2 regions of the Bacillus sp. SH7-1 genome follow, and region 1 is predicted to be linked to the other one. Evidence: riboswitches for the same ligand, from Rfam matches in the RefSeq annotation. Region 1 holds a riboswitch; the other holds the start of a gene.
The links. Region 1 has a riboswitch for FMN ahead of DN390_RS25545 (ECF transporter S component). Riboswitches for the same ligand answer to the same signal wherever they lie in the genome.
Positions count from the first base shown of each region.

Region 2: linked by a shared signal. The riboswitch ahead of ribD (bifunctional diaminohydroxyphosphoribosylaminopyrimidine deaminase/5-amino-6-(5-phosphoribosylamino)uracil reductase RibD) and the one ahead of DN390_RS25545 (ECF transporter S component) in region 1 are both predicted to bind FMN.

Region 1 covers NZ_QNUD01000041.1:56,525-59,945, reverse strand. Annotated here, with positions in the region: gene DN390_RS25555 (peptidoglycan DD-metalloendopeptidase family protein) at 85-699, shown strand; gene DN390_RS25550 (hypothetical protein) at 730-1,416, opposite strand; FMN riboswitch at 1,662-1,801, shown strand; gene DN390_RS25545 (ECF transporter S component) at 1,964-2,542, shown strand; gene DN390_RS25540 (ferredoxin) at 2,743-2,991, opposite strand; gene DN390_RS25535 (YpbB family protein) at 3,272-3,421, shown strand, end outside.
Region 2 covers NZ_QNUD01000009.1:407,296-410,716, reverse strand. Annotated here, with positions in the region: gene ribBA (bifunctional 3,4-dihydroxy-2-butanone 4-phosphate synthase/GTP cyclohydrolase II) at 1-231, opposite strand, end outside; gene ribE (riboflavin synthase subunit alpha) at 244-888, opposite strand; gene ribD (bifunctional diaminohydroxyphosphoribosylaminopyrimidine deaminase/5-amino-6-(5-phosphoribosylamino)uracil reductase RibD) at 870-1,982, opposite strand; FMN riboswitch at 2,290-2,433, opposite strand; gene DN390_RS11125 (CDGSH iron-sulfur domain-containing protein) at 2,624-2,830, opposite strand; gene DN390_RS11115 (DUF2552 family protein) at 3,116-3,361, shown strand; gene DN390_RS11110 (alpha/beta hydrolase) at 3,372-3,421, opposite strand, start outside.

The sequences.
Region 1 (3,421 bases):
TCCACTTTCTTTTTTTGTATACTTTTTTCTGTAATATACCAAAATAGAGAAGGTATGGTGGTAATTAGAAAACGGAGGATGTATATGAAAGGTTTAAAATACGGCGTCATGTTATTGACTATATTGTTTTTATCTCAATTACATGTGTACGCAGAGGGAAACCGGTGGACATGGCCTGTTGAAGGGCAGATAAGTGATTATTTTGGGACAAGGCATGGAAAACACTACGGTATAGATATAGCGGCACCGATCGGCGCGGCGGTGGCAGCTATTCAAGATGGTAAGGTAACGAAGTCTTATTATTCAAGTAGTTATGGAAATGTTGTATTTATTAAACATGGAGAATATGAGGCTGTGTATGCACATTTAAATAAGAGATATGTAGTTCAAGGGGATTATATTTCAAAAGGAGAAATAATTGGAGAAGTAGGGAATACAGGAGAATCTCGAGGTGCACACTTACATTTAGAAGTTCATCAAGGAAGATGGACGATGGGAAAAAAGAATGCGATGAATCCATTGCTTGTTTTACATGAACAAAGAAACGAAGTCGTTTCTTCATCGTTATATGTCGTTCAAAAAGGGGACACTTTAGTTAGCATTGCACGGAAATTTAGCATGTCTGTTAAGGAAATTAAAGAAAAAAATGGGCTGCAGCAAGAGCTGATTTATCCAAATCAACAATTATACGTAAAGTAAAAAAAGAGCTAGTTTAACTAGCTCTTTTTTTTACCAAAAAATAAAGACACATATAAATCCAGAAATAGCTAAGTAGCTATATAAGTAAAATACCTTTGTTCTGGTTTTTTCGTTTGTTCGAAAAAGTACAATAGTCGGTTCAATTAAACCGATTGTCAAACAAAGTAGACCAAGGAGCATACAACCAATTGAAATGGAGTACAGGGCGATTTGTGGTGCTTGAAATGGAATCATCCATTTTAATAAAAATGCAATAAGTGCAGTGTAGCAAATGCTGCCGATGTATTTATTCAACGGCGCATTAGAACGGAAACCTGGAAGCTTTTTTAAGAAAGAGCGGGAAACAACTTCAGTTTGTAAAGATGTATGCTCTTCGATTATTTTTTGAGCTTCTTTTCCTTTTTGGAAAAGGGATAATATCCAGTTTCGCTTCCCTTGAAAAATAAATTGAGAAGTTGTTAAATAATGATCCACCTTCACTTTATTCCAACTTTTCCACGGATGACGCTCACACAATTTTAATTTACTCTCTGTTTTTTTATCATACTGATAAATACTGATGCCATCTTCGTCGAAAGTAGCATAGTATGTCTCGCTTGAGAATGTGCCTAAATCAATTGGACAGTAGAAAAGTAATTCTTTTTTTAAGTAAAAGTATTCTTTTCTTAAGTTTTTTTTCATTGTTTCTCGAATAGAGTGTCTCTTTTCTTTCTTCATGACATTTCCTCCATAATCCAGAAAATGTTCTTATCTTAACAATTCAACATCTTATCACTTTTAATTATATATGACTAGGGGATTTATAGGAGAAATGCCGAATGCTAAAAAATATGGGGTGTATTGTAAAATATAATGAATGGTTTTGATTATGTAAAATTAATAACTTATTTTTAATAAGTTACGATTTTTTTGTTCACAATCCAATCATGTTGTTGTATAATGAAGTGGAAAATAGAATATCGGTCTATCTTCGGGGCAGGGTGAAAATCCCGACCGGCGGTGATGAACTATATGTGATTTTGTTCTAAGCCCGCGAGCCGTTAAGGCAGGATTTGGTGTGATTCCAAAGCCGACAGTATAGTCTGGATGGGAGAAGATGGAGGTTCAAGCGTTCAAAAAAGATATGGATTTGAACGTCTGTTTGATGTGCCTTAAATTCTCCCTTTGTGTAAAACACAAAGGGTTTTTTCGTTCTATGAAAAAGTAGGCATAGCAGAACCTTTCCACTTTCCATGAGATGATCGATGGAAAAGGAGAGAGAAAGATGAAACAAAAAAACAGTGTAGTGCAGATGGTGAGTGTAGCGATGCTAAGTAGTATTGCATATTTACTGATGATGTTGGATTTCCCGTTCCCAGGGCTTCCGCCATTCTTAAAAATTGATTTTAGTGATGTACCGGCTCTAATTGCAGCGATTATCTTCGGACCAATTGCGGGAGTAATTGTAGAGGCGATAAAGAATATTTTACATTACGGGATTCAGGGAAGTTTAACGGGAGTACCAGTTGGAGAAATAGCTAACTTTATTGCAGGATGTTTATTTATTGGACCGGCAGCTTTCTTATTTAGGAAGTATCGTACTGTTAAGAGTTTAACGACAGGATTAATGCTAGGGACAATTACAATGGCGCTTATTATGAGTGTATTAAATTACATCATCATATTCCCAGCTTACACTTGGTTTTTAAATTCGCCAGCTATGTCTAGTGAGGCTATAAGAACAACGGTTGTAACGGCAATCTTACCGTTTAATTTGATTAAAGGGATTGTTGTGACAATTGTATTTGTAGCGTTATTCTCACGCTTGAAAGTATGGATGTTTGCAAAAATGAAAAATGCATAAAATATAAAGTGAAACTTTAATCAGTGGGGGTGTTCATCCCCTGCTGATTATTAGCCCTCACCAATCGGGCTGCCCGGCAAATAGCGAGGGCAAAAAAACCATTAGTAGTATGGAACTACTAATGGTTTTTTTATAAGTATCATGAAAACAAAAAATGTCCCTCATTAATATGAGGGACATTTTTTGAAGTTAATAAAAGACTATTCGAATTTTAAAGCATCGCCGTCAAATGATTCGTCAGCAACTTTAATTGAGTCAGTTGGACAACCTTCGAATGCATCCATCATATCTTCAAGTAATACATCTGGAATTTCAACGATACCTTGGTTATCGTCTAATGTTACGAATGCAATACCTTCATCATCATAGTCATAAATGTCTGGTGCAGCAGCGCCACAAGCACCACATGCAATACAAGTATCTTTATCAACGATTGTATATTTTGCCATCTTTTTTCCCTCCTGATAATATGTATGTGAAAAGCTCGCCATAAAAATTATAACCTTATTGTAAAACGGTTTTTAAAACTTTTCAACATAAAATTATAATGATAATGCTTATCAATTAGGGTGTCAACTAATTTTTGCATTATGTCATAAGATTTTCAAAATACGTAAATGTTATTTCGTTTGGTACAATAGAATATATACAAGTATATTTTGCCGATATGATAAGTTAGTGCAATCATACCAAAAAGCAATTAAGTTAGATTGAAAGGTGGAAGCGGGAATGCAACTACAATATACTTTATTGTATTGTTTAAAACAATTGAATGGTGAAAGGACCGTTTCTTCTATTTATTATTTATTAAAGGGAAAACGATCTTCGCAAACATTACAAGATGGAAATATGTTTCAGGTTTCTTTTTTGTTTGGAATA
Region 2 (3,421 bases), on a different contig from region 1:
TGTATTATGAGATACCATTGGTTCTAGTTGTAGGCGTTCTGCGTATTCTTCCGTAATCGGTACACAAACGAGACCGCGTCCATGTGTAATCATAAAATTAATCGTTTCTGGCGTAATATACTCTGCTAAAGCGATAAAATCGCCTTCGTTTTCACGGTTTTCATCATCACATACGATAACGACTTTTCCTTGTTTTAAATCTTCTAGAGCTTCTTCAATACGATGAAACATAATGCTTCCCCCTTATAGAAATCCGTTTTCTTGTAAAAAGCTTTCGGTCATTGAACCTTTTCGTTTTACAGGCTTAGTAATAAAGCGTTCGATATATTTACCAATCATGTCACACTCAATGTTTACGATGTCACCGGCATTCTTTTCTCCGATAACAGATTCGCTTACTGTGTGCGGGATGAGTGAGATTGTAATGGAAGATTCGTCTATATCAAATATTGTCAAACTCGTTCCATCAACAGCAATGGATCCTTTATGCAAACAATAGCGTAGCAGTTCATCCGAAATAGCTATTTTGTAATAGATGGCATTATAGTGTTGTTTTTTGTTTAATATCGTCCCGATGCCATCAATATGTCCTGAAACGAAATGTCCACCGAATCGTCCGTTTGCAGCCATAGCTCGCTCTAGATTTACTTTAGAGTGTGATTTGAGCAGGCGAAGTGATGTTGATTTCATCGTTTCGGGCATTGCATCAACTGTAAATGAAGTAGGTGTAAAGCTCGTTACAGTTAAGCAAATACCGTTAACCGCTATACTATCGCCTAAATGAACATCTGATAAAATTTCATTTGCATGTATCGTTAACTTCATTGCCTCCCCGCTTTGTTGCATATTTGTTATCGTTCCTAATTCTTCTACAATTCCTGTAAACATTTCGTCACCTCGTTTCGGGCATTCGCAACGATTTTTATATCATCGCCAATTTGTTTCATCTCTTGAATTTTTAAGGAAAGCGCATCTTGTAATTTTGAAAAACCATTTCCGCCAAATAAAGTAGGGGCATCTTTCCCGCCAATTAACTTTGGACTTATATAAGTTACAATTTCATTGAAATTATTTGTTTGTAAGAAACTTGCATGAACCGTTTGACCACCCTCAACGAAAAGAGATAGGATTTGTTTTTCGCCGAGTAGGTCTAAAACATCTTGAATTTCAATTTGTTTCGTTTTCATTTGGAATATAGCTATATTTTTAGATTCAAAAGAAGCTATTTTCTCTTTATTTACACCCTGACCAACCATAATCCATGTCGGTGCTAAACAATCTGTTATGACATGAGAAGATGGTGGCGTTTTTAAATGAGTATCTAAAATAACGCGTATAGGATTTTTACCCCCATTAGGAATTCTTGTTGTTAAATGCGGATTATCAGCTATAACTGTATTCACTCCAACAAGAATTGCATCGTGTGTATGGCGATATTGATGAACATCAGCTCGTGCTTCTTCACCTGTAATCCATTTACTGTCACCAGTTACAGTTGCTATTTTTCCATCTAAGCTCATCGCTGTTTTTATTGTTACAAATGGGCGTTTCGTTTTCATGTAGTGAAAAAAGTAGCGATTTAATAAAACTGCTTCTGCTTCAAGGACACCGGTAGTTACTTCGATTCCAGCTTCTTCTAATCTCCTTTTTCCATTACCAGAAACGAGAGGATTGCAATCAAGAGTAGCAATTACAACCCGTTTGACTCCTTTTTTGATGAGCAAATCACAGCAAGGTGGTGTTTTTCCAAAATGGCTACATGGTTCAAGTGTGACATAGACTGTAGCTCCTTTTGCTTTTTCACCAGCCATATGAAGAGCATGAACTTCTGCGTGTTCTTTACCAGCACGTAAATGAGCTCCCATACCGACGATGTTTCCACCTTTTACAACAACAGCACCAACCATAGGATTTGGACTTGTTTGTCCTGATGTTCCTACTGCTAACTGCAGGGCAATCCTCATATATTCTTGATCTGTCATTTTCTTCACCTCTCCTAAAAAAATCAAAAAACCCCAAGGATTTTAATATCCTTGGGGTTTGGGAGACGTGATTTCTAGAAATATAGTCCGAATACGAAAGCATAGGAAAGAAACCTAACGATAATCCATATTTCTGCATAAGGAAAAAACCTAGCAAAATATCGGATTTTTTAAACGCTAGTTGTCTCTTTTTATTTCAGTATAAAAAATGAGTATAGAAAACAAAACATATATAAAGAATCAAAATGAATCTTTAAAAATATGCATACTGAAATAAAAGTGTATTCACTATATAAAAAACTAGAAACATATCCTTCTCCCATCCAGACTATACTGTCGGCCCTAGAGTTTCACTAGATCCACCGTTTTCGAGTTGAAAACGGGTCACGGACTTAGAAGCGCTCGCTTCATCACCGCCGGTTGGGAATTTCACCCGACCCCGAAGGATGCTGTTTGGTCAAATTATAGCACAAAAAAAATAAAAGGCTAGTAAAAAGTATTCGAATGTGAAGAATTGTGTGAAAATATATGTAGGCTGGAATGGAGACAAAAGTATTAGAAATATTGTAAGGAGAAGGGATATAGCGGAGTCGATAAAAAGAAAAAACATGCACAAAAAAATGTGCATGTCACATGTGAAATTATTCTGCCTCTGGTGCTCTAACAACAGACTCGAACTTACCTTTATGCGAAGCATCACAATAAGGCATATTTTTTGATAAACCACAGCGGCATAAAGAAAATGCCGGTTTTGCTGGGAATACATTCCCTTGTGAGTCGACTAATTCCACGTCCCCTGTAACGCGAAAAGAGCCATTGTCATTTACTTTAATTTGTACTTTTGCCAACACTATCCCTCCTTCCCAAACGCTTAATTCCATCATATAATCAAGGGAAGTACTTGACAATATAAAGTGAAACTTTAATTAGTGGGGGGGCATCTCACTGATTATTAGTTGAACCAATCGGGCTTTTAGGGGCAGTTACTATCCCACCTAACTTCTTTGATTCAGCCGAGTTTTGAGGTAGGATTTTTACTGCCCGCAAATAGCGGGGCAAAAAGAGCACTTTGTTCGAAAGAGAAGAGAGTGTTATAATGTTTTTTATAACTGACTAGAGTAAGGTGACGAAAGATGGATAAACAATTACGTACATTACGAAATATTGCAGATGAGCGCACGTGGGCATCATTTTTGAATGATAATCATCCATATAGTTTGTTACATTGGTCCATTGCAGGTGTAGGACAAGAATCGAAGGATGTTTGGTTACTTCAAGATGAAGTAACATTTCAAACGACAGAATTTCCAACGTTAGATGATGCAATGCAATGGATTTCTGAAAATATGGAACAAGTTACAGACGTTTTAGCGCAATAAAAAAACAGGCTTATGCAAGCCTGTTTTTTGTTTCTTTCACATATGTGTTTAAAAATTGAT